Linked DNA regions of Variovorax paradoxus. The protein of the gene in region 1 interacts with the protein of each later gene in a pairwise test. Links are inferred from orthologs where the notes say so. Each region holds a gene or a part of one and is shown in the gene's direction. Other genes may lie near its edges. The genes, in order: QHG62_RS10195, QHG62_RS09615 and glnK.

Evidence for each region.
Region 2: the proteins of QHG62_RS10195 (region 1) and QHG62_RS09615 interact in binary tests that used the Escherichia coli proteins (3 or more experiments, as listed by UniProt). The link is inferred for Variovorax paradoxus from one-to-one orthologs.
Region 3: the proteins of QHG62_RS10195 (region 1) and glnK interact in binary tests that used the Escherichia coli proteins (3 or more experiments, as listed by UniProt). The link is inferred for Variovorax paradoxus from one-to-one orthologs.

The regions. Positions count from the first base shown.
Region 1 is NZ_CP123990.1:2,076,513-2,084,141, reverse strand. What follows is about bases 1,962-5,121. They hold QHG62_RS10195 ([protein-PII] uridylyltransferase), read left to right. Parts: upstream 1,962-2,314; coding sequence 2,315-4,921; downstream 4,922-5,121. Other genes in these bases: pgm (phosphoglucomutase (alpha-D-glucose-1,6-bisphosphate-dependent)), read left to right, coding at 5,006-5,121; map (type I methionyl aminopeptidase), read left to right, coding at 1,962-2,280. Outside these bases: purL (phosphoribosylformylglycinamidine synthase), read right to left, coding at 1-1,301; more of map, read left to right, coding at 1,456-1,961; more of pgm, read left to right, coding at 5,122-6,661; QHG62_RS10185 (amino acid ABC transporter permease), read right to left, coding at 6,684-7,629.
Region 2 is NZ_CP123990.1:1,960,601-1,968,068, forward strand. Bases 2,946-5,944 are described here. They hold QHG62_RS09615 (P-II family nitrogen regulator), read left to right. Parts: upstream 2,946-4,275; coding sequence 4,276-4,614; downstream 4,615-5,944. Other genes in these bases: QHG62_RS09610 (NAD+ synthase), read left to right, coding at 2,946-4,279; QHG62_RS09620 (TIGR00730 family Rossman fold protein), read right to left, coding at 4,643-5,233; QHG62_RS09625 (diacylglycerol kinase), read right to left, coding at 5,265-5,672; QHG62_RS09630 (RDD family protein), read right to left, coding at 5,669-5,944. In the rest of the region: ppa (inorganic diphosphatase), read left to right, coding at 1-503; QHG62_RS09600 (hypothetical protein), read right to left, coding at 541-1,293; QHG62_RS09605 (GNAT family N-acetyltransferase), read right to left, coding at 1,375-2,556; more of QHG62_RS09610, read left to right, coding at 2,576-2,945; more of QHG62_RS09630, read right to left, coding at 5,945-6,235; QHG62_RS09635 (DUF3106 domain-containing protein), read right to left, coding at 6,247-7,044; QHG62_RS09640 (DUF3619 family protein), read right to left, coding at 7,105-7,468. UniProt on the Escherichia coli protein: P-II indirectly controls the transcription of the glutamine synthetase gene (glnA). P-II prevents NR-II-catalyzed conversion of NR-I to NR-I-phosphate, the transcriptional activator of GlnA. When P-II is uridylylated to P-II-UMP, these events are reversed.
Region 3 is NZ_CP123990.1:413,785-421,245, forward strand. Bases 1,757-4,748 are described here. They hold glnK (P-II family nitrogen regulator), read left to right. Parts: upstream 1,757-3,079; coding sequence 3,080-3,418; downstream 3,419-4,748. Other genes in these bases: QHG62_RS01915 (YifB family Mg chelatase-like AAA ATPase), read right to left, coding at 1,757-1,964; QHG62_RS01920 (TorF family putative porin), read left to right, coding at 2,182-3,006. Outside these bases: QHG62_RS01910 (MFS transporter), read right to left, coding at 1-415; more of QHG62_RS01915, read right to left, coding at 426-1,756; QHG62_RS01935 (SMP-30/gluconolactonase/LRE family protein), read left to right, coding at 5,308-6,240; QHG62_RS01940 (LysR substrate-binding domain-containing protein), read left to right, coding at 6,438-7,322; QHG62_RS01945 (FAD-linked oxidase C-terminal domain-containing protein), read left to right, coding at 7,461-7,461. UniProt on the Escherichia coli protein: Involved in the regulation of nitrogen metabolism. Regulates the activity of its targets by protein-protein interaction in response to the nitrogen status of the cell.

The DNA.
Region 1 (7,629 bases):
AGCAGCGAACCCGCCGGGAACTGGATCTTCTTGGTCTGTGTGGCGTCGATGCTGCCAAGGCCGCCCGCGATCATGATGGGCTTGTGATAGCCGCGCTGCACCGTGTCGATGTCGCTCGCCACCGTTTGCTCGTATTCGCGGAAGTAGCCCAGCAGGTTGGGCCGGCCGAATTCGTTGTTGAACGCGGCGCCGCCCAGCGGGCCTTCGGTCATGATCTGCAGCGGGCTGGCAATGTGCTCGGGCTTGCCGTAATGGCCCTCTTCCGGCCAGAGCTTAGACACGGTGAAGCCGGTCAGGCCGGCCTTGGGCTTGGAGCCGCGGCCGGTGGCGCCTTCGTCGCGGATTTCGCCGCCGGCACCGGTGGAGGCGCCGGGGAACGGCGAGATGGCGGTCGGATGGTTGTGCGTCTCGACCTTCATCAGCACATGGCTCAGCGCGCTATCTTTTTGATAGCTCTGCGAACCCGAAGCCGGGATGAAGCGCTCGACTGTGGAGCCCTCCATGACCGAGGCGTTGTCCGCATACGCAACCACCGTGTGCTGCGGGTTCTGCTTTTCGGTGTGGCGGATCATCGAGAACAGGCTTTGGGGCTGGGCCTTGCCGTCGATGGTGAACTGGGCGTTGAAGATCTTGTGGCGACAGTGCTCGCTGTTGGCCTGCGCGAACATCATCAGCTCGACGTCGCTGGGGTTGCGGCCCAGGCGCATGAAGGCGTCGACCAGGTAGTCGATCTCGTCCTCGGCCAGCGCCAGGCCGAAGCCCGTGTTGGCCGCCACCAGCGCGGCACGGCCGCCGGCCTGCACGTCGACCAGCGCCATCGGCCGGGCCGGCAGTTCGCTGAAGAGGCTCGCAGCCTGCTCGACGGTGGCCAGCACCGATTCGGTCATTCGGTCGTGGAGCGGGCCCGACGCGGCGGCCAGCAGGTCGCCCTCGAGCACCGGCGCCTTGCCGATCAGCGGCGCCTTGAGCTTCAGGTGGTACTGGGTCACGCGCTCGACCCGGCGCAGCGCAAGGCCGCAGTTGTGGGCGATGTCGGTGGCCTTGGAAGCCCACGGCGACACGGTGCCCAGTCGGGGCGTGACGACCACCGATGTGGCTGCCTTGGCAGGTGCCTCGAAGGGCTCGCCGTAGGTCAGCAGCGCGGCAAAGCGCTCATGCTCGGCAGCGCTCAGGGTTGCGTCGGTGACCACCAGGTGCACGAAGCGGGCCGAAATGCCTTCGATGCGCGGCTCGATGGCCTGCAGTTTCGGCAGCAGCTGCCGCGCGCGGAAATCGCTGAGTGCGCTGCCGCCCTCGAACATGGTTACGACAGGAAGGGCTTGGGATGCGGGCTGCGTCACGGTCGATGGGGCCTTGGGGCCGCGTTGGGAATCAAAGAATCGAGGCGGAAGACCGCTGACTGGGGTCATCCGCGTTAACCCGGAATTTTAGCTTGCTGAATGGGATAATTCCGGGATGAGCATTACCTACAAAGACGCAGCGGGCATCGCAGCCATGCGCGTCGCCTGCCGCCTGGCCTCCGAGGTGCTGGACTACCTCACACCGTTCATCAAGCCAGGCATCACCACGAACGAGATCGACCGCCTCGCCGCCGAATACATGGTCAAGCAAGGCACCACCTCGGCCACGGTGGGCTACATGGGCGCGAGCAGCGTGCCCTTTCCGAAGTCGCTCTGCACCTCGGTCAACCACGTGGTCTGCCACGGCATTCCCAATGACAAGCCCTTGAAAAAGGGCGACATCATGAACGTGGACGTCACGGTGGTGAAGGACGGCTGGTTTGGCGACAACAGCCGCATGTACATCATTGGCGACGCTTCCATTGCCGCCAAGCGGCTGTGCAGCATCACCTTCGAAGCCATGTGGCACGGCATTCTGCAAGTGCGCCCGGGCGCCCACCTGGGCGACATCGGCCATGCGATCCAGAAATTTGCCGAAGGCCATGGTTTTACGGTGGTGCGCGAGTTCTGCGGCCACGGCGTGGGCCAGCGTTTCCACGAAGAACCGCAGGTGCTGCACTACGGCCGCCCGGGCACGCTCGAAGAACTCAAGCCCGGCATGATCTTCACCATCGAGCCGATGATCAACGCCGGCAAGCGCGACGTGAAGGAAGACTTCAAGGGCGGCCAGTACGACGGCTGGACCATCGTTACGCGCGACCATTCGCTCTCGGCGCAGTGGGAGCACACGGTGCTGGTCACCGAAACGGGTTACGAGGTCCTCACGCTGTCCGAAGGCAGCCCGCCCCTGCCCTCCTTCGTCATTTCCACGAAAACGTGAGCCGCGCGAGCGGCGCACGGCCCCGGACCAAGCCGTGATCGAACCAGCCAAAGTCGACGTGGCAACGCTGCGCGAAGCCTATCGCGCAAAGAAGCTCGCACTCTTCGAAACCTTGCGTTTTGCACGTGCGCCCACGCGCAGCGTGCATACGGTGCTGCGGCAGTTGTCGGCATTGGCCGACCAGACGCTGTGTGCGCTTTGGCGGGAGGCCGATTTCGGCGATTCGCTCACCCTGGCGGCCGTGGGCGGCTTTGGCCGGGGCGAGCTGTTTCCGTATTCCGATGTCGACGTGCTCCTGCTGCTGCCGCCCGAGGGCCACGCCAGCGAAATCGATCCGGCACGCATCGAGGCCTTCATCGGGCATTGCTGGGACGCGGGGCTTGAAATCGGCTCGAGCGTGCGCACGGTCGAAGAGTGCCTCGCCGAAGCCGAGAAAGACGTCACCGTACAAACCTCGCTGCTCGAGGCACGGCTGATTGCAGGCAACAAGAAGCTCTTTGTCGCCTTTCGCCGCCGTTTTACCCGCGCCATCGATCCGCAGGCCTTCTTCGTCGCCAAGTCGCAGGAAATGCGACACCGCCACCAGAAGTTCGACAACACGCCGTACGCGCTCGAACCCAACTGCAAGGAATCGCCAGGCGGCCTGCGCGACCTGCAGACCATTCTCTGGATGACCAAGGCGGCCGGCTACGGCAGCCGCTGGGACGACCTGGCAAAGAACGGCCTTGCCACGCCGTTCGAGGCGCAGCAGATCAAGCGCAACGAAGCGCTGCTTTCGCTGATTCGCGCACGGCTGCACGTGATCGCCAACCGACGCGAAGACCGGCTGGTGTTCGACCTGCAGACTGCCGTGGCCGCGAGCTTCGGCTACGAGAGCGAATCGCAGCGCAAGTCGAGCGAAGCGCTGATGCGGCGCTACTACTGGGCGGCCAAGGCGGTCACGCAGCTCAACCAGATCTTGCTGCTCAACATCTCGGAGCGGCTGCAGCCCAGCGACGAACAGCACACGCCCATCAACGAACGCTTCTACGAGCGCGCCGGCCTGATCGAAATTGCGAGCGACGACCTGTACGAGCGCGAACCGCGAGCCATTCTGGAGACCTTCCTCCTGTACCAGAAGACCATTGGCGTGAAGGGCCTGTCGGCACGCACGCTGCGCGCGCTCTACAACGCGCGCCATGTCATGGACAGCAAGTTCCGGAACGACCCGGCCAATCACGAGACCTTCATGCGCATCCTGCTGCAGCCGTACGGCATCACGCATGCGTTCAGGCTCATGAACCAGACCTCGGTGCTGGGGCGGTACCTGCGGGTGTTCCGCAGCATCGTGGGGCAGATGCAGCACGACCTGTTCCATGTGTACACGGTGGACCAGCACATCCTGATGGTGCTGCGCAACGTGCGGCGCTTCTTCATTGCCGAGCACGCGCACGAATATCCGTTCTGCTCACAGCTTGCGGCCGGCTGGGACAAGCCGTGGATTCTTTACGTGGCGGCGCTGTTCCACGACATTGCCAAGGGCCGCGGCGGCGACCACTCGACGCTCGGCGCGCGCGACGTGCAACGCTTCTGCAAGCAGCACGGCATTGCGCGCGAAGACGCGAAGCTCATCGAATTCCTGGTGGCCGAACACCTGGTGATGAGCCAGGTGGCGCAAAAGCAGGACCTGAGCGACCCGGAAGTGATCGGCGCGTTTGCCAAGCGCGTGGGCAACGAGCGTTATCTCACGGCGCTCTACCTGCTCACCATTGCCGATATTCGCGGCACCTCGCCGCGCGTGTGGAATGCCTGGAAGGGCAAGCTGCTCGAAGACCTTTACCGCTACACCCTGCGTGCGCTGGGTGGCCGCATGCCCGACCCGGACGCAGAGGTGGAATCGCGCAAGCGCGAGGCGCTGGTGCAGCTTGCGTTGCATGCGCAGCGCTTCGAAGCACACAAGGCGCTGTGGGACACGCTCGACGTCGGCTACTTCATGCGCCACGAGGCCAGCGAAATCGCCTGGCACGCCAAGCAGCTTTCGCGCTTTGTGCCGCCGCCCAATGTGCCGGTGGACCCCAAGGCGCCGCCCATCGTGCGGGCGCGCCTTTCGCCCGTCGGCGAAGGGCTGCAGGTGGTGGTGTACACGCCCGACCAGCCGGATCTCTTCGCGCGCATCTGCGGCTATTTCGACCAGTCGTCGTTCAGCATTCTTGACGCGAAAGTACACACCACCAGCAACGGCTACGGCCTTGACACCTTCCAGGTTGTAACTACTTTCCTTCCCGACCACTACCGCGATCTCATCAGCATGGTCGAGCTGGGCCTCGCTCAAACGCTGACCGAAGCCGGGCCGCTGCCTGCACCCAGCGTGGGGCGGGTGTCGCGCCGGGTGCGCAGCTTTCCCATCAAGCCGCGCATCAGCCTGCTGCCCGACGACAAGGCCCAGCGCTGGCTGCTCAACATCTCTGCCAGCGACCGTGCGGGCCTGCTGTATTCGGTGGCGCGCGTGCTTGCGCGGCACCACCTCAACCTGCAGCTCGCCAAGGTCACTACGCTCGGCGAGCGCGTGGAAGACACGTTCCTTATCAGCGGGCCCGAGCTGCAGGGACAGAAGACGCAGCTGGCCATCGAGACCGAGTTGATGGAGGCGCTGGCCTCCTGAGGAGCTTTCCGCTTGTTTCGTTCGCAGGCGCATCCTGCGGCATGATGTTGTCGACTTGATTCAACTCGAACGGCAACACTCGACATGAGCCAAAAGACCCATCCTCTCGCGGGCCAGCCCGCACCGCTGGACCTGCTCGTCAACGTCCCGCGCCTCGTATCGGCCTACTACACGGGCCGGCCCGATCCTTCGGTGCCCGCGCAGCGCGTGGCCTTTGGAACATCGGGGCATCGCGGCTCCTCCTTCGACGACGCCTTCAACGAGTGGCATGTGCTGGCCATGAGCCAGGCCATTGCCGACTACCGCAAGCAAAAAGGCATCGACGGCCCGCTGTTTTTGGGCATCGACACGCATGCGCTCTCCACGCCCGCCTTCAACAGCGCGGTCGAAGTGCTGGCGGCCAACGGCGTCGAGCTGATGCTGTCGAAGGACGACGAGTACACGCCGACGCCCGCGGTCTCGCACGCGATCCTCGTCTACAACCGCGGGCGCACGACCGGGCTGGCCGATGGCATCGTCATCACGCCTTCGCACAACCCGCCCGAAAGCGGCGGCTTCAAGTACAACCCGCCCAACGGCGGTCCGGCCGGCACCGACATCACCTCGGCCGTGGAAGCCGCGGCCAATGGCTATCTTGCCGCCGGCCTTCAGGGCGTGAAGCGCCTGCCGCTCGCGCAGGCCCTGCGCGCCTCGACCACGCACCGTCACGACTACCTGAACACCTATGTGGAAGACCTGGCGCAGGTGCTCGACATGGACGCGATTCGCGGCGTGCCGATCGACCTGGGCGTCGATCCGCTGGGCGGCGCCGGCGTGCGCTACTGGCCCGCGATTGCCGAGCGCTACAAGCTCGACCGGCTCACCGTGCTCAGCCAGGAGGTCGATCCGACCTTCCGCTTCATGTCGCTCGACTGGGACGGCCGCATTCGCATGGACCCGTCGTCGCCAGATGCCATGCACCAGCTCATCGGCCTCAAGGACCGCTTCGGCATTGCCTTTGCATGCGACACCGACCACGACCGGCATGGCGTCGTCACGCGCAGTACGGGGTTGCTGCCGCCGAACAACTACCTGGCGGTGATGGTGGACTACCTCTTCACGCACCGTCCGCAGTGGGCGCCGCATGCGGCCGTGGGCAAGACGGCGGTCAGCAGCCAGATGATCGACCGCGTGGCTGCAAACCTGGGGCGCAAGCTCTACGAGGTGCCGGTGGGTTTCAAGTGGTTTGTCGAAGGGCTGGTGGATTCATCGCTGGGCTTCGGCGGCGAAGAAAGCGCGGGGGCCACCTTTTTGCGGCGCGACGGCACGGTATGGACCACTGACAAGGACGGCATGGTCCCCGCCTTGCTCTCGGCGGAGATTGCCGCACGCACGGGCCGCGACCCCGGCGAGCGTTTTGCCGAACTGGCCGAAGCGCTAGGCAAGCCGGTGTCCAACCGCGTGGATGCCGCTGCCACCGTCGAGCAGAAGAAGAAACTCTCAAGCCTGTCGCCGCAGCAGGTGCTGTCGACGGAACTCGCAGGCGAGAAAATCCAGAACGTGCTGAGCCATGCGCCCGGCAACGGAGCGGCCATCGGCGGCGTGAAGGTGGTCACCGAAAACGGCTGGTTTGCGGCGCGGCCCTCGGGCACCGAGAACATCTACAAGATCTACGGCGAGAGCTTTCTCGGTGCCGAGCACCTCGGGCGCATCCTCGAGGAAGCGCAGCAGCTGGTGGACAAGGCGCTTTCAGCAGGCTGATGGAAAACCGGGCACGGCTGCTTCAGCGCGCGCCCTCCCCCAACCGCCGCTCCAGCCACACGCTGTAGCGCGAGAGGCCGAAGCACAGCACCCAGTACACCGCGGCGATGAACAGGTAGCCCTCGAGGTAGAACGGCCGCCAGGTCGGGTCGCCGCCCAACGCCAAGCCCAGCGCGCCGGTCAACTCGAACAGGCCGACCACCGTGACCAGCGATGTGTCTTTCAGCGTACCGACCACGCTGTTGGTCAGCGCGGGCACCACAAGCCGGAGGGCCTGCGGCAGCACGATGTCGCGTTGAACCGGCCAACGCCCGAAGCCGAGCGCCATCGCCACTTCAGTCTGCCCGCGCGGCACGGCCTGCAGGCCGCCGCGGATGATCTCGGCCAGGTAAGCCGCCACGAACAGCGTGAGCCCGGCCAGCACGCGCACCAGCACATCGGGCTGCCAGCCAGCGGGCCACAAGAGCGGCAGCAGGAAAGAAGCCATGAACAGCACCGAGATCAGCGGCACGCCGCGAACCAGCTCGATGTAGCTCGCGCAGAGCGTGCGAACCACCGGCCAGCCCGAGCGGCGCCCCAGCGCGAGCAGCAACGCGAGCGGAAACGCCAGCGCGAGGCCCACCACCGCAAGGCCGATGGTGAGCGGCAAGCCGCCCCAGCGGCTGGTCGGCACATGGACCAGGCCGGCCATGCCGCCGCGCATCAACAGCACGAAGAGCAGCAGTGCCACGATCCAGAGCGGCGCCAGCCACCATCGCCAGCTGCGCGGCCAGGCGCTGAGCACCGTGACGGCCGACAACACGACCACCGCAATGGCAGGACGCCATTGCTCTTCATAGGGAAAGCGGCCGAACAGCATCGGCCGCCACTTCTCGGCCACCACGCCCCAGCAGGCGCCGTGCTGTACCGCGCGGCAGGCTTCGGCATCGGGCCGGAACACCGCGTTCAGCACGCCCCATTCCAAGGCA
Region 2 (7,468 bases), 120 kb from region 1 along the record:
GCAAGAATATTCCCGACGCCTTCAATGTCGTGATCGAAATCCCGATGAACGCCGACCCGATCAAGTACGAAGTCGACAAGGAATCGGGCGCGATCTTCGTCGACCGCTTCATGACGACCGCGATGTACTACCCGGCCAACTACGGCTACGTGCCCCAGACGCTCTCGGGCGACGGCGACCCGGTCGACGTGCTGGTGATTGCACCGTACCCGCTGTTGCCCGGCGTGGTGGTGCCGTGCCGTCCGCTCGGCATCCTGATGATGGAAGACGAAGCCGGCGTGGACGGCAAGGTGCTTGCCGTGCCCACCGACAAGGTGCTGCCGATCTACAGCCACTGGAAGTCGGTGGACGACGTGAACCCGATGCGCCTGAAGGCCATCAGCCATTTCTTCGAGCACTACAAGGACCTGGAAGCCGGCAAGTGGGTCAAAGTGCTGGGCTGGGAAGGCATCGACGCCGCCAAGAAGGAAGTGATCGACGGCATTGCCGCCTACAAGAAGTAATCGGCTCGGTGCAGGGCGGGCGCCGGAAGGCGTTGCCTCAGCCCTGTACCGCGTCTCCGGCCAGCCGCATCCAATCGCGGTTGACGGAACGGGCGTGCGAGTTCCAGTGGCGTGCAGCCTGCTGGAGTTCGCTCCATTGGCGTTGCGCACTGGCCGCATCGCCTTGCTGGGCCAGCCACGCAATGTAGCGGGCGCGGGCCTCGACGGTGTTGTACCGGCTCAACGCCGCCTCGAATGACTCGCGTGCTTCGGCATGGCGCCCGTCGGCGGCAAGTGCGCGGGCGGTGAGCACGGCAACCTCGTCCTTGCGGTAGTCGTCTCGCGTGGCACGCAGAGTCTCGATCACCTGCAGGGCGTCGCGCCCGGAAGCCGGGCCGCCGGCGGCGAGCAGGGCGCTGGCCAAGCCAAATTGCAACTCCGGATCGGAAGCAAGCGGACCCTTCAGGGCATCGCGGTAGTGCCCGACCGCGTCCGCAGCCTGGCCCTTGTTCAGTGCGGCCTTGGCCAGGCGGAGCTTGTTCTGGGCCGTCGGAGCGAGGTCGTAGGCTTCGGTGGCCGCGCGGTACTCGCGCTCCGGGTCGATGAAGCCGATGGCGGCATTCGCCACCTTGCCCGCGGTGCGCTGCAAGCGCGAGGCGGGCAGGTACTCGACCATGAAATACACGATGCTGCCCAGCACAGGGAAGCTGAAGAGAATGATGAGCCAGTACATCTGCTTGCCGTGGCGCATTGCATGCACCGCGAAAAACAGCGCAATGAGGATGTGCAGCCCCAGTCCCAGGAATGGCATCTATTTTCTTTCTGCTGTTGGATATTGGGCGCGTTTATAGCAGCCCCTGGTGGCGGCAGGCCGGCCGCCGTCCGGCTCTCTTCAACCGGCCTTGAACGGACTGCGTTCGCCCAGGTGGTCCATGTAGTTGCCGATGCCTTCGCCCTCGCGCTCGAGAAAGCGCTCGACCGCATCGGCAAACGCCGGGTGTGCCAGCCAATGGGCACTGGTGGTCTTGACCGGCATCAGCGCGCGCGCCATCTTGTGTTCCCCCTGTGCGCCGCCCTCGAAGCGCCCGACGCCATGCGCAATGCACCAGGCCAGCGGCTGGTAGTAGCAAGCCTCGAAATGCAGGCAATCGACGCGTTCGATGGCGCCCCAGTAGCGGCCATAGGCGACCGGCGCGCCGTCGCCGTGTGTGGAGAGCGCAATCAGGCTGGTTGCAATCGGCTTGCCCTCGCGCTCCGCGACGAACAGCAGCCAGGCTTCGGGCATGGTGTCGGCCATGCGCTGGAAGAAATCGCGCGAAAGGTAGGGCGGATTGCCGTGCTCGCGATAAGTGCGCGCATAGCAGCGGTAGAAAAAATCCCAATCGGCCGAAGCGATGTCGGCGCCGCGAGACCAGCGAAAGGTTACGCCCGCCTCGGCCACCTTGCGGCGCTCCTGGCGGATCTTCTTGCGTTTGTCGTGGGAGAGGCTGGCAAGGAACGACTCGAAATCCGTGTATGGCCTGGGTCCGTCGACGCTCGCCGGGGCTGCATTGGTCCAGTGAAACTGCACCGTGTTGCGCAGCATGAGGCCCGCTTCGGTGCAGGCGGCAATGTCGGCGTCCGAGCCGAACAGCAGGTGCAGCGAAGAGAGTTCCTGCGTCTTGCACCAGACCACCAGTGCTTGCACCAGCAGCGTGCGGCTGTGCGCATCGCGCGCCAGGAGCCGCGCGCCCGGCACCGGAGTGAACGGCACCGCCACCACCGCCTTGGGGTAGTAGGCAAGCCCGTGCTGCTCATACGCATTGGCCCAAGCCCAGTCGAAGACATATTCGCCATACGAGTGGGTCTTGATGTAGGCCGGGCAGGCGGCCTGCAATTCATCGTTGCACCAGAGCGTGACGAACTGCGGTGTCCAACCGCTTTCGGGCGAGGCGCTGCCGCTTTCGTGGAGCGCCGCAAGGTATTCGTAGCGCATGAAAGGCGAGGACTGCACCTCGGCGTCGAGCAACGCGTTCCATGCTTTCGGGTTCAGGTCCGACAGCGATGCCATCACCCGAATGACATAATCGTTCAAGCCTTTTTCTTCCTTCCGTATGACGCTCAAGCTCGCCGTCGCGCAACTCAATTTTGTGGTGGGCGACCTCGCCGGCAATGCGAAAAAAATTGTCGATGCCGCGCAGCAAGCCTACGCAGAGGGTGCGCGTCTTCTGCTCACGCCCGAACTCTCGATTGCCGGCTATGCGGCGGAGGATCTTTTCCTGCGGCCCGCCTTTACCGAAGCTTGCGATGATGCCGTGAAAGGCATTGCCGCTGCGCTGGCCGGTCTCAAAGACATGGTTGTGGTGGTGGGGCATCCGACCGGCGGAAGCCTGCGCAGCCGTTCTGTGGCGGTGCAGATGCGCTACAACGCCGCCAGCGTGATCACGGAAGGGCGCATTCTCGAGACCTACGCCAAGCGCGAACTGCCCAACTACCAGGTCTTCGACGAGCGCCGCTATTTCACGCCAGGGCAGGGCACCTGCGTGTTCGAGGCCGGCGGGGTCTCGGTGGGCCTGCTCATCTGCGAGGACGCCTGGTTCGACGAACCGGCCGAACTGGCCCGCGCGGCCGGCGCCGAGGTGCTGGCAGTCATCAACGCCTCGCCGTACCACGTGGGCAAGGAAGGCGAACGCGTCGCGCGCATGGCCGACCGCGCCCGCGCCGTGGGCCTGCCGCTGGTCTACGCGCATTTGGTCGGCGGACAGGACGAAGTGGTGTTCGACGGAGCGTCGTTCGCCCTGAACTCCGACGGCGCCCTGGCCCTGCAGGCGGAGAGCTTCAGGGAGCAACTGGTTTTCATGGAACTGGTGCGGCCGTCGCAGGGCGGCGAAGGCATCGGCTTCGTGGCCGAGCCGGGAGCAATAGCGCCGCCGCGCGATGCCGAGGCCCAGTTGTGGAATGCACTGGTACTGGGCGTGCGGGACTACATCGGCAAGAACGGCTTTCCAGGCGCCATCCTGGGGCTCTCGGGCGGCATCGATTCAGCGCTGGTGCTTGCCATTGCGGTCGATGCGCTCGGCAAGGACAAGGTGCGCGCCGTCATGATGCCTTCGCCGTACACGGCGGACATCAGCTGGATCGATGCGCGAGAGATGGCCAACCGCATGGGTGTGCGCTATGACGAAATTTCGATCAAGCACACCTTCGAGTCGTTCAAGGGCGCGCTCGCTGATGAGTTCAGGGGCCTGCCTGAAGACACGGCCGAGGAAAACATCCAGGCGCGCATTCGCGGCACCCTCTTGATGGCGCTGTCGAACAAGTTCGGCTCGATTGTTCTCACCACCGGCAACAAGAGCGAAATGGCCACCGGCTACTGCACGCTGTACGGCGACATGGCGGGCGGCTTCGCGGTCATCAAGGACCTGCTGAAGACCACCGTGTTTGCGCTGGCCCGGTGGCGCAATGCCCATGACCCGTACGGCACCGGCGCGTCGCCGATTCCCGAGCGGATCATCACGCGGCCCCCCAGCGCCGAACTGCGGCCCGACCAGACCGACCAGGACAGCCTGCCGCCGTACGACATCCTCGACGGCATCCTGGCACGCTACATGCAGGACGACGAGGGCATCGACGAGATCATTGCGGCGGGATACGAACGCGCGGTGGTCGAGCGGGTTGCGCGGCTCATCAAGATCAATGAATACAAACGGCGCCAGGCGCCAGTGGGCATCCGGGTCACCCATCGCAGCTTCGGCAAAGATTGGCGTTACCCTATCACCAGCAAATTCAACGAAACCGCCGGAGCGCAAAAACCATGAAGCAGATCACCGCCATCGTCAAACCCTTCAAGCTCGAGGACGTGCGCGAAGCGCTGGCCGAAGTGGGTGTTACAGGCCTCACGGTGACCGAAGTCAAGGGCTTCGGGCGCCAGAAGGGGCACACCGAGCTCTATCGTGGTGCGGAATACGTGGTCGATTTTCTGCCGAAGATGAAGGTCGAAGTGGTCGTCAACGAGGGCGACGTGGAACGCTGCATCGAAGCCATCGTCAATTCGGCCCGCACCGGCAAGATCGGCGACGGGAAGATCTTCGTCACCGAAGTGGAGCGCATCGTGCGTATCCGAACTGGCGAAGAGAACGAAAACGCCGTGTAAGAAGGGCCGTGCGCCAGTTGGGCTGCGGCTACAGGTTTTCAGCCAGGCGGTCGCTGCGGGGATGCAGCGGCACCTGGGCCCGCAACGCGGTGAGCAGTTCAGTGGGGTCGGTGCCCGTGCGGATGAGTTCCATCTGCCATTCGCCCATGAATCCTTCGCGCACACTGTGCGCCAGGAAGCCCAGCAGGCCGTCGTAGTAGCCGGCGGTGTTCAGGATGCCGGTCGGCTTGTCGTGATAGCCGAGCTGGCGCCAGGTCCAGATCTCGAACAGTTCCTCGAAGGTGCCGATACCGCCCGGAAGGGCGATGAAGGCATCGGCGCGCTCGCCCATCATGGCCTTGCGCTCATGCATGGTGTCGACCACGTGGAGTTCGTCGCAAAGCGTGTTGGCCAGCTCGCGGTCGACCAGCGCCTTGGGAATGATGCCGACCACCCGGCCGCCGGCGTTGCGGGTGGCCTCGGCCACGGTGCCCATCAGGCCGGTGCGCCCGCCGCCGTAGACCAGCTGGCCGCGATGCTGGCCAATCCATTGCCCGACGGCTTCCGCGGCCTTGGAAAACTCAACGCGCTCGCCGGGACGCGAGCCGCAATACACACAGATCGAAAATTCAGGATTCATGCCGCAATCATGCCTCGTGCGGCAGGCGCTTTCATGACGCAAAGCGCTGCCACAGGGCTGCGAGCCAGATGCCTCCGCACAAGGTGAGCGACAGCAGCACGGCGGCGCTGCCCATGTCCTTGGCGCGCTTGGAAAGGTCGTGCCATTCGGGGCCGATGCGATCGATGGCGGCTTCGACCGCCGTGTTGAGCAGTTCGACGATCATCACCAGAATGGCGCTGCCGGCCAGCAGGGCGACTTCGACCCAGCCGCGGCCGAGCCAGAAGGCGGTCGGAATCATCACGATGGCGATGATGGCTTCCTGGCGGAAGGCCGGTTCGCTCCAGCCCGCGCGAAGGCCGTGCAGCGAGATGAGCGTGGCGTGCCAAACGCGCTCGAAGCCCTTGCGGGCTTTTTGCGGATTGACGGCGGGATCGGGTAATTTGGGCAAGGCACTCATCGGCGGCTCATTGGCTTGGAGGTGATGAGCCGCGTGCCGGCCCAGGCGTCATGCCAGAACTGGCGCTCGGGGTGGAAGCGGGCCAGCAATGCCCAGACGGCGACCCATCCGAAGATCAGAACCGTCGATTCTCCTCCCGAAAGCTTGAAAGGTGCGATGGCTACCAGGGGTGGCAGGAACCAGATCCAGCTCAGCAGGTAGCGCGCCAAGGCCCGGCGCTGGCTCACGGGACGGCCGTGCAGGTCGACGATGCGGATGTTCCAGGTTTTCATGGCCAGTGTCTGGCCGCGAGCCCAGAACCAGACGAAATAGACGCCGAACACCACGAAGAGGAAGGCCTGGAGCAGGTGCCGGCGGGAATCCATGGCGTCTCGCATCTGGCCGAGCGTGCTGAACAGCCAGCCTGCCACGAACACCACCGCGAGCAGGAGCATGCCTTCATAGAGCCAGCACGCCATGCGGCGCCGCAGGCCGGGCACTATCGAAAGGGGAGCGCTGCTCGAAGAGTCTGCGGGAGAGGAAGGGGAATTCGATTCCGAAACTTCGGGAGAGGGGGGAACCATCGAAATCTTGTTCAGGGGGCCGAAGGCATCGGCACCTGCGCTTCGGGTGGAACCGGCGCGGAGGGCGTGGCTGGAGCAGAAGAGGGAATGGTCGCAATGGCCGGAGCGCGCTCTGGCGGCGAAGTGACCATGATGGCGGTCGGCGGGGCCGTGGCGGACGCGGCCACGGGAACCGGGGGCGCCAGCAGAATGCGCGGCGTGTGCTGGCCGGAGGGAGTCACCGCCGGAACGGTGACCAGTTTTTGGGCGGGCACGGGGCGCACCGGAATGGCGGCGCCGCGGGGTTTGGCGGGGGCACGTTCCGCGAGGCGGCGCTTTTCTTCTTCGCTCAGCGCCTGGTACTGCTCCCATTTGGCCTTGCGTTCGTCCGCGGGCACGCTTTTCACTTCTGCGAAGTTGAGGCGCGCCTGGGCTCGCTGCTGGTTGCTCAGGGCTGCCCATTCGATCATGCGGCTGTGCAGGGTGGTTTGGTCATCGGCCGACATGTTCGCGTAGTTTCGTGACAGTGCCAGCCATTTGCGCTTGTGCGCCGTGCTCAAGGTGTGCCAGTGCGATGCCAGCGGCTGCAGCGCCTGTTGCTGCTCGGCGGTGAGCTCGTTCCAGAATGGCTTGGTTGCCGGGGCCGCTTTCGAGACCGAGGGGTGCGAGGCCGACGTTGGGGCGGCCTGCGCGGCGTCGGCACCGGCCTTGGGCGACTCGGAACGCTGGTGAGCGCTGGCCGGTGGCAGGCCGGTCAGGCCTGCAAGGGTGAAGACCGCCGTGGCGATTGCACTCGCCCAAACGACGGCGCCCGGCGTTTGCGGGCGCATCGGGCGGGGTGTGGAGGTGCGGAAAACGGAGAAGCGTCGCATTCGTTCGTTCGGCGGGCCTCAGTCCGAAGCGCCGTCCGACTTGAGGAACTGGGCGAATCCGGGATCGGTGTAGGCAGCCGGAGGCAGGTCGTCGGTCAAAAGGGCCGCGTCGACTTCCGCAAGTTCGCTCGCGCGGTCTTCGTCCTGCATGACGCTGATGGTGATCAGCCCGGCAACCAGCGCGATCAGCGGAACCACCGAACCGATGCGGGTCCACCAGCCACCACCCATCGTGGCCACATTGCCCGACTGGATAACGGTTGATGCCGCGCGCAGCTGGGGCGCCTGCTTGCGCATTGCCACGGCCTGGGCACGCGCGACGCGCAGCCGCTCGCCGATGTCATGCGGCAGCTCCTGGCTGCCCGCAGACAGCCGCGCAGCC
Region 3 (7,461 bases), 1.7 Mb from region 1 along the record:
TCGCGCGTCGAAAGTCGTTGGGGAAGCGCCGCGTGACGATGGAGAACGCAGGGCTGTAGAGCGTGGCCGCCAACCCCGCGCCGAGCAGCGCCCAGGCCGCGTAGAAGCCCAGAGCGCTGTGCACCATGCTCTGGAGCAGCAGGCCGGCCACGATGACCAGCGAGCCGCCGGTCATTACCGCCCGCTCATGGCCGCGATCGATCCAGCGCCCCACCGGCCACGCCAGTGCACCTTCGGCCAGCAGCGCAAGGCTGAACGCCAGTGACGACTGCGCCCGGCTCAGCCCCAGCTCGCGTTCGACCGGCTCCATCAGCAGCGCGAAGCCGTAGAAGACGCTGCCCCAGGTGATGAGCTGGCCGAGCGAGAGCCAGCCGACCATGCGGCGGTTGTAGAGCGTTGGGGCGGGTGTGTTCACTGCTGGAGAGTCAGTTTCGCAACCCCCGACGGTACTGCACAGCCTCCGCCACATGCACGGCCTGCACCGATTCGGCGCCGGCCAGATCAGCCACCGTGCGCGCCACCTTGAGCGCGCGGTGCGTGCTGCGCGCCGACCAGCCGAGCTTGGCTGCGGCGTTGACCATGAACTTGCGCGCGGCGTCGTCCAGTGCGGCGTGCCGGTCGATGGCGCCGGCTTGCAGTGCCTGGTTCGGGCTACCCTGGCGCTGCACCGCAAAGTTGCGCGCGGCAACCACGCGGGCGCGGATGCTGCCGGTCGCCTCGCCGGCCGGCGCACCGAGCAGTTGGTGCGCCGATACCGCGGGCACTTCGATGTGCAGGTCGATGCGGTCGAGCAGCGGGCCGCTGAGCTTGCTTTGGTAGCGCGAAACCTGGTCGGGCGTGCAGCGGCAGGCCTTCAGTGCCGAGCCCTGGTAGCCGCAAGGACAGGGGTTCATGGCAGCGATGAGCTGGAAGCGCGCGGGAAACTCGGCGCGCCGGGCGGCCCGCGCAATGGTGATGGTGCCGGTTTCGAGCGGCTCGCGCAGCGCCTCGAGGGCGGACCTTGCGAACTCCGGGAATTCATCGAGAAAGAGAACCCCGTGGTGCGCCTGTGAGATTTCGCCGGGGCGTGGAGGGGAGCCGCCGCCCACAAGCGCCACCGCACTGGAGGTGTGGTGCGGCGCAGAAGTCGGCCGGCTCATCCAGCGCTCGGTCGAGAAGCTGCCGCCCAGGCTGGCCACGGCCGCGGTCTCCAGCGCCTCGTCGATGCTCATCGGCGGCAGCAGCCCGGCAAAGCGCTGCGCCAGCATCGACTTGCCCGAGCCGGGCTCGCCGACCATCAGGAGGCTATGCCCGCCGGCGGCGGCAATTTCCAATGCGCGCTTGGCGCTTGCATGTCCCTTCACGTCGGCCAGGTCGGCATATCGGGGGGTAGCGCCCGCCTCGGCGGCCTGGATGCGTGCCCAGCCGTCCGCGCTGGGCGGCTCGGCCGGCTGCGCCGCGCCGCCTTCAGGCATGAAGCGCTGCACCACATCGAGCAGGTGCCTGGCCCCGTACACCTCGCCGCCGGGCACCAGGGCCGCTTCTTTTGCGCTTTCGGTAGGCAGCACCAGCCGTGTCGCGATGCCGCGGGTGTGCAGCGCAAGCGCCATGGCCAGCGCGCCGCGCACGGGCCGCAGCTCGCCTGAAAGGGAAAGTTCGCCCGCAAATTCGTGCCCGGCCAGGCTTGCAGCCTGGATCTGCCCGCTGGCCGCGAGGATGCCAAGCGCAATGGGCAGGTCGAAGCGGCCGGAGTCCTTGGGCAGGTCGGCTGGCGCCAGGTTGACGGTGATCCGCTTGTTATTTGGAAACTCGAGGCCGGCATTCTGTATGGCCGAACGCACGCGTTCGCGCGCCTCCTTGACCTCGGTTTCTGCCAGCCCGACCAGCGTAAAGCTGGGCAGGCCGTTGGCCAGATGCACCTCGACCGTGACACTGGCCGCTTCCAGCCCAAGCAAAGCGCGGCTTTGCACCAAAGACAAGCTCATTTTTATTACTCTCCCCATTGTGGTGCGCCCGTTTTTGGTCGGACTTGTGCACCGCGGGCCCCCGGAAGGGCACCGCAACTGAACACTCTTGTAACTTTTCACGCGGACTGCGGAGGCCGGGGCTGCAGCCATGCAGCAGGCGGAACGAGCACTTTGGCACGCTCCCTGCTATGAGACGGTGTCCCCCCAACGATCCAACCAACTCCGAGGAGTCTCGATGATGCACCGTAATTTCGCCCAGGCAGTGGCCGTGGTCGCCCTTGCAGCCCTGCCGATGCTGGCGAGCGCCCAGCTCTCGGGGAATGTGGCCCTGACCAGCAACTACAAGTTCCGCGGCCAGGACCAGGACATGATCGGGAAGAACGACTACGCCAAGACCAAGGGCTTCAAGCCGGCCATCCAGGGCGGCTTCGACTACGCCTTCGGCGAAAGCGGCTTCTATGTGGGCAACTGGAATTCCAGCGTCAACTGGCTCCAGGGCAACAGCATCGAAAGCGACATCTACGGCGGCTACAAGTTCAAGGCCGGCCCGTTCGACATGGACGTGGGTGCGCTGACCTATATCTACCCGGGCAACTCCATCGGCAACACCACCGAGCTGTACGGCGCGGGCACCTGGGCCGACGAAGCCATCGGCTCGTTCACCCTGAAGTACTCGCACACGGTCTCCAAGGACTACTTCGGCTATGCGGGCTACAAGTCGGGCTCGGGCCTGAAGGGCCGCAACACCGGCTACCTGAACCTGGCCTACAGCAAGGAAATCGTGCCCAAGCTCACGCTGAAGGCGGCCGTGGGCTACACGCACATGTCCAGCGACATCCGCAGCCTGGGCTACAAGAGCTACGTGGACTACAACGTGGGCGTGTCGTATGACTTCGGCAACGGCCTGGCACTTGCCGGCTCGGTGCAGGGCGCCAACAAGAAGAGCTCTTACCTCGCGCTGAGCAACCCGGGCGTGGACTTCGGCTTCGGCCCGATCGGCGAGCAGTACTACTCGCCCAACAAGGCCCGCTTCATCGTTACGCTCAGCAAGACGCTGTAAGAGCAGGCACAAGAACAAAGGTGCGGCCCAAGCTGCCGCACCATTCATTCCATCCAAGAAGGAGAAAGTCATCATGAAGCTGGTCACAGCCATCATCAAACCGTTCAAGCTCGACGAAGTGCGCGAAGCACTGTCGGCCATCGGCGTGCAAGGCATCACGGTCACGGAGGTCAAGGGATTCGGTCGCCAGAAGGGCCACACCGAGCTGTACCGCGGCGCCGAGTACGTGGTCGACTTCCTGCCCAAGGTCAAGATCGAAGCGGCGGTGTCCGACGACCTCGTCGACCGCGTGATCGAAGCCGTCGAAGGCGCAGCCCGCACCGGCAAGATCGGCGACGGCAAGATTTTTGTCTACAACCTCGAGCAGGTCGTTCGCATCCGCACCGGTGAAACCGGCCGCGAAGCCCTCTGATCAGCCCGGAAAAAAACAACCATGAAAAAACTGCTTGTTTCTCTTGCGCTCGGCTTGAGCGTGCTCGCTGCCGGCACCGCCTCGTTCGCACAGGCGCCGGCGGCTGAAGCGCCGGCTGCCACGGCACCGGCTGCAACCGCCCCGGCTCCCGCTGCAGCCCCCGCGGCCGCGGCACCTGCCGCCGCCCCCGCTGCTGCTGCCGAAGCAGCGCCCGCCGCGGCTCCCGCTCCTTCGTTCAACAAGGGTGACACCAGCTGGATGATGCTGTCCACGCTGCTCGTCATCATGATGACCATTCCCGGCCTGGCGCTGTTCTACGGCGGCCTGGTGCGCAGCAAGAACATGCTGTCGGTGCTGATGCAGGTGATGGTCACCTTCTCGCTGATCGTCGTGCTGTGGCTCATCTATGGCTACAGCCTGGCCTTCACCGAAGGCAATGCCTTCATCGGCGGCTTCGACCGGCTCTTCATGAAGGGCGTGTTCGATCCGGCCACCGGCGTGTTCGCGCCCGGCGCCACCTTCAGCAAGGGTGTGTACATCCCCGAGCTGCTGTTTGCCGCCTTCCAGGCCACGTTCGCCGGCATTACCTGCTGCCTGATCGTGGGTGCCTTTGCAGAGCGCGCCAAGTTCTCGGCCGTGCTGCTGTTCATGGTGATCTGGTTCACCTTCAGCTATGCGCCGCTGGCCCACATGGTCTGGTTCTGGCTTGGCCCTGACGCCTACACCGCCGCCAACGTGGTGGATGCCAACAACGCCAAGGCCGGCCTGATCTGGCAATGGGGCGCGCTCGACTTCGCGGGCGGCACCGTGGTGCACATCAATGCAGCCGTTGCAGGCCTGGTCGGCGCCTACGTCATCGGCAAGCGCGTCGGATACGGCAAGGAAGCCTTCACGCCTCACTCGCTCACGCTCACCATGGTCGGCGCCTCGCTGCTGTGGGTCGGCTGGTTCGGTTTCAACGCAGGTTCGGCCCTCGAAGCCGGCACCAGCGCCGTGCTCGCCTTCATGAACACCTTTACCGCCACCGCCGCAGCAGTGCTTGCATGGTGCATCGGTGAAGCGCTGATGCGCGGCAAGGCCTCGATGCTGGGTGCCGCTTCGGGCGCCGTTGCAGGCCTCGTGGCCATCACCCCGGCCGCCGGCAACGTCGGCCTGATGGGCGCCATCATTATCGGCTTCATCGCCGGCTTCGCCTGCCTCTGGGGCGTCAACGGCCTCAAGAAGCTGCTCGGCGCTGACGACTCGCTCGACGTGTTCGGCGTGCACGGTGTCGGCGGTATCGTCGGCGCGCTGCTCACCGGCGTGTTCAACACCCAGGCACTCGGCGGCCCCGGCCTCGTGGGCGACTGGGTCACGGCCAGCGTGGTGTCCAACGGCATCGGCGCACAGGTCTGGATCCAGCTCAAGGGCGTGCTGCTGACCATCGTGTGGTCTGGCGTGGTGGCGTTCATCGCCTTCAAGATTGCCGATCTCACCATCGGCCTGCGTGTGTCGGAAGAAGAAGAGCGCGAAGTTCATCGCCTTCAAGATTGCCGATCTCACCATCGGCCTGCGTGTGTCGGAAGAAGAAGAGCGCGAAGGCCTCGACATCTCCTCGCACGGCGAGACCGCATATAACAGGTAACCCCCAAGCAATAGGCAACCCCCCAGTCTTCGCGCACTTCGTGTCGCTTCGCCAACCCCCCTGCTGGGGGCAACACCAGAGGCCCGGCAAAGCCGATTCCTCGGTGTTCCACGAAGGGGGCATACGAGGCGCGGGCTGGTGGTGAGAAGAAGAAAAACAGTAACGATTTTTCAGCGAGTCTCCTTTGGATGTTCAGCCCGCGAGCGCTTCGGCGCCAGCGGGCTTTTTTTTGTCTGCGGGGCGGCGGATGCACAATGCCGGGATCATGTGGACCACCCTCGAAGACAGCCTTTGCGAACTCGGCGAATCGCCGTTCTGGCACCCGCACGAACGCTCGCTTTACTGGCTCGACATTCCGGGGCGCGCGGTGCTGCGCACGCGCGGGGAAATCGGCATGCCCGACGCCAAGGTGGAGCGCTGGGCGTTGGCCACCGAGCCAGGTTGCATGGCTCCGGCGCGGAGCGGCGGGCTGGTGATTGCGCTGCGCGACGGCATCTACCGGGCGCGCGAGTGGGGTGGTGAACTGGTTGCGGTGGCGCGTGTGGAGCACGACGCGCGCACCATGCGCTTCAACGACGGCAAATGCGATGCGCTGGGCCGTTTCTGGGCCGGTTCGCTCAACGAGGCCAAGGACCAGGCCAACGCCGCACTCTATTGCTTCGATGCCCGCACCGACACCGGTGTGTCGCCCACGTTGACGCAAATGGCCAACGAGTCCACCACCGGCAACGGGCTCGCTTTCTCGCCCGATGCCAGCACCCTCTACTGGGCCGACACCGCCGCACATGTGGTGTGCGCCTGGGACTGGGGCTCCGAGGCCAATTCGCTTTCGCACGCACGCGTGTTCCACCAGTTCGAGCCGAAACCCCAGGGCTGGACGCCCGATTCATCCCTGCGCTACGAAGGTCGGCCCGATGGCGCGACGGTCGACGCAGAGGGCCACTACTGGGTTGCGATGTTCGAAGGGGCACAGCTGCTGCGCCTCGCGCCGTCCGGTGAAATCGTGGCTTCTGTTCCCGTTCCTGTTCAGTGCCCGACCATGCCGTGTTTTGGTGGGGACGACTTGAAGACGCTCTTCGTCACCAGCGGGCGCAAGGGCCGGCCTGCTGCAGAGATCGAGCGGTTGCCTGCATCGGGTACGGTGATTTCCATGCGCGTCGATGTGCCTGGATTGCCTGTCAGCTTCTTTGAGGACTGAGGTGAGCCATTCACGGCGGCTGTTGATCGGCGGTTCACCAGCAGCGCGCCCCGGTGCACAGGGCATCGGGTGCTCCGCGCAGCGAAATAAAGGAGGAGGGGCGCAGCCCCGGGGGACATTCGCGGAGGGGAGTACCCGGTGGCCTTTGCACAAGCCCTGGACAGCGGCGACAACAAAACCCCCCGGAGGTTAGACAAGTGGCCCTCCAGCACATCCCACCCATCCAGTGCCTTTTGACTTTCGAAGCCGTGGCAAGGCTGCGCAATGCCGGCAGAGCCGCGGACGAACTGTGCGTTACGCCAAGCGCCGTGAGCCACCGCATCCGGCAACTCGAATCGCATGTCGGCTTCAAGCTCTTCGGCCGCAGCGACTTCAGCCTCACGGCTGACGGCGCCGCCTACTTGGCCAACGTGCGCACCGGCCTTGCGGCGCTGCAAGCCATGCCCACCGGCAATGCGGCGCAGCAACGCGCCACCCGCCTGCGCATTGCAGTCACGCCCACCTTCAGCCGGCAGTTCCTCATGCCGCGGCTCGAACTGTTCCGCAACATCTATCCGGACATCGAGCTGGTGCTGCAGGTGTCCATTCCACTGCTCGACGTGACCGCCGAGCAGGCCGATCTTGAAGTGCGCTACGGCACCGGCGCATACGCCGACTGCGAACACCGGCTCCTGCTCGAAGAAGAAGTGGTGCCCGCCTGCAGCCCGAGCTTCCTCAACGAGTTCGGGCCCTTCGACGGCTTTCGTACCGCCGCCGAGATTGCCGGCGCACGCCTCATTCGCAGCCCGCTCGAGCCCTGGAACACCTGGTTCGCAAGCTGCGGTATCGACCAGCCCGAGCCGCACGTCGGCTCGCAATTCAATGACCTGGGCCTGGTCTACGACGCGGCCGCCAGCGGATTCGGCGTGGCCCTCGTGCGGCTGAAAATGGGCGCCGCATGGCTCGAATCGGGCCGGCTGGTGCCGCTGTCTGACAGGCCCGTGCCATCGCCGCACCGACACACCATCTGCTGGCAGCCCGGCACGCTCGACCGCTGGGAATGCGCAGCCTTTGTCGACTGGCTGGCGCAAAGCCTGCGCTGAAGAAAAATAAAAAGAAAAGGCGCCGAGCGGCAAAGTTCTCTCAAGCGCCGCGCAAAAAAGCTTCAACCCGGCGCCGCCGCATTTGCGTAGAGTGCGCCACACCACGAGACACTTTGCCCGACTAAAGAGGCTTGCCGCA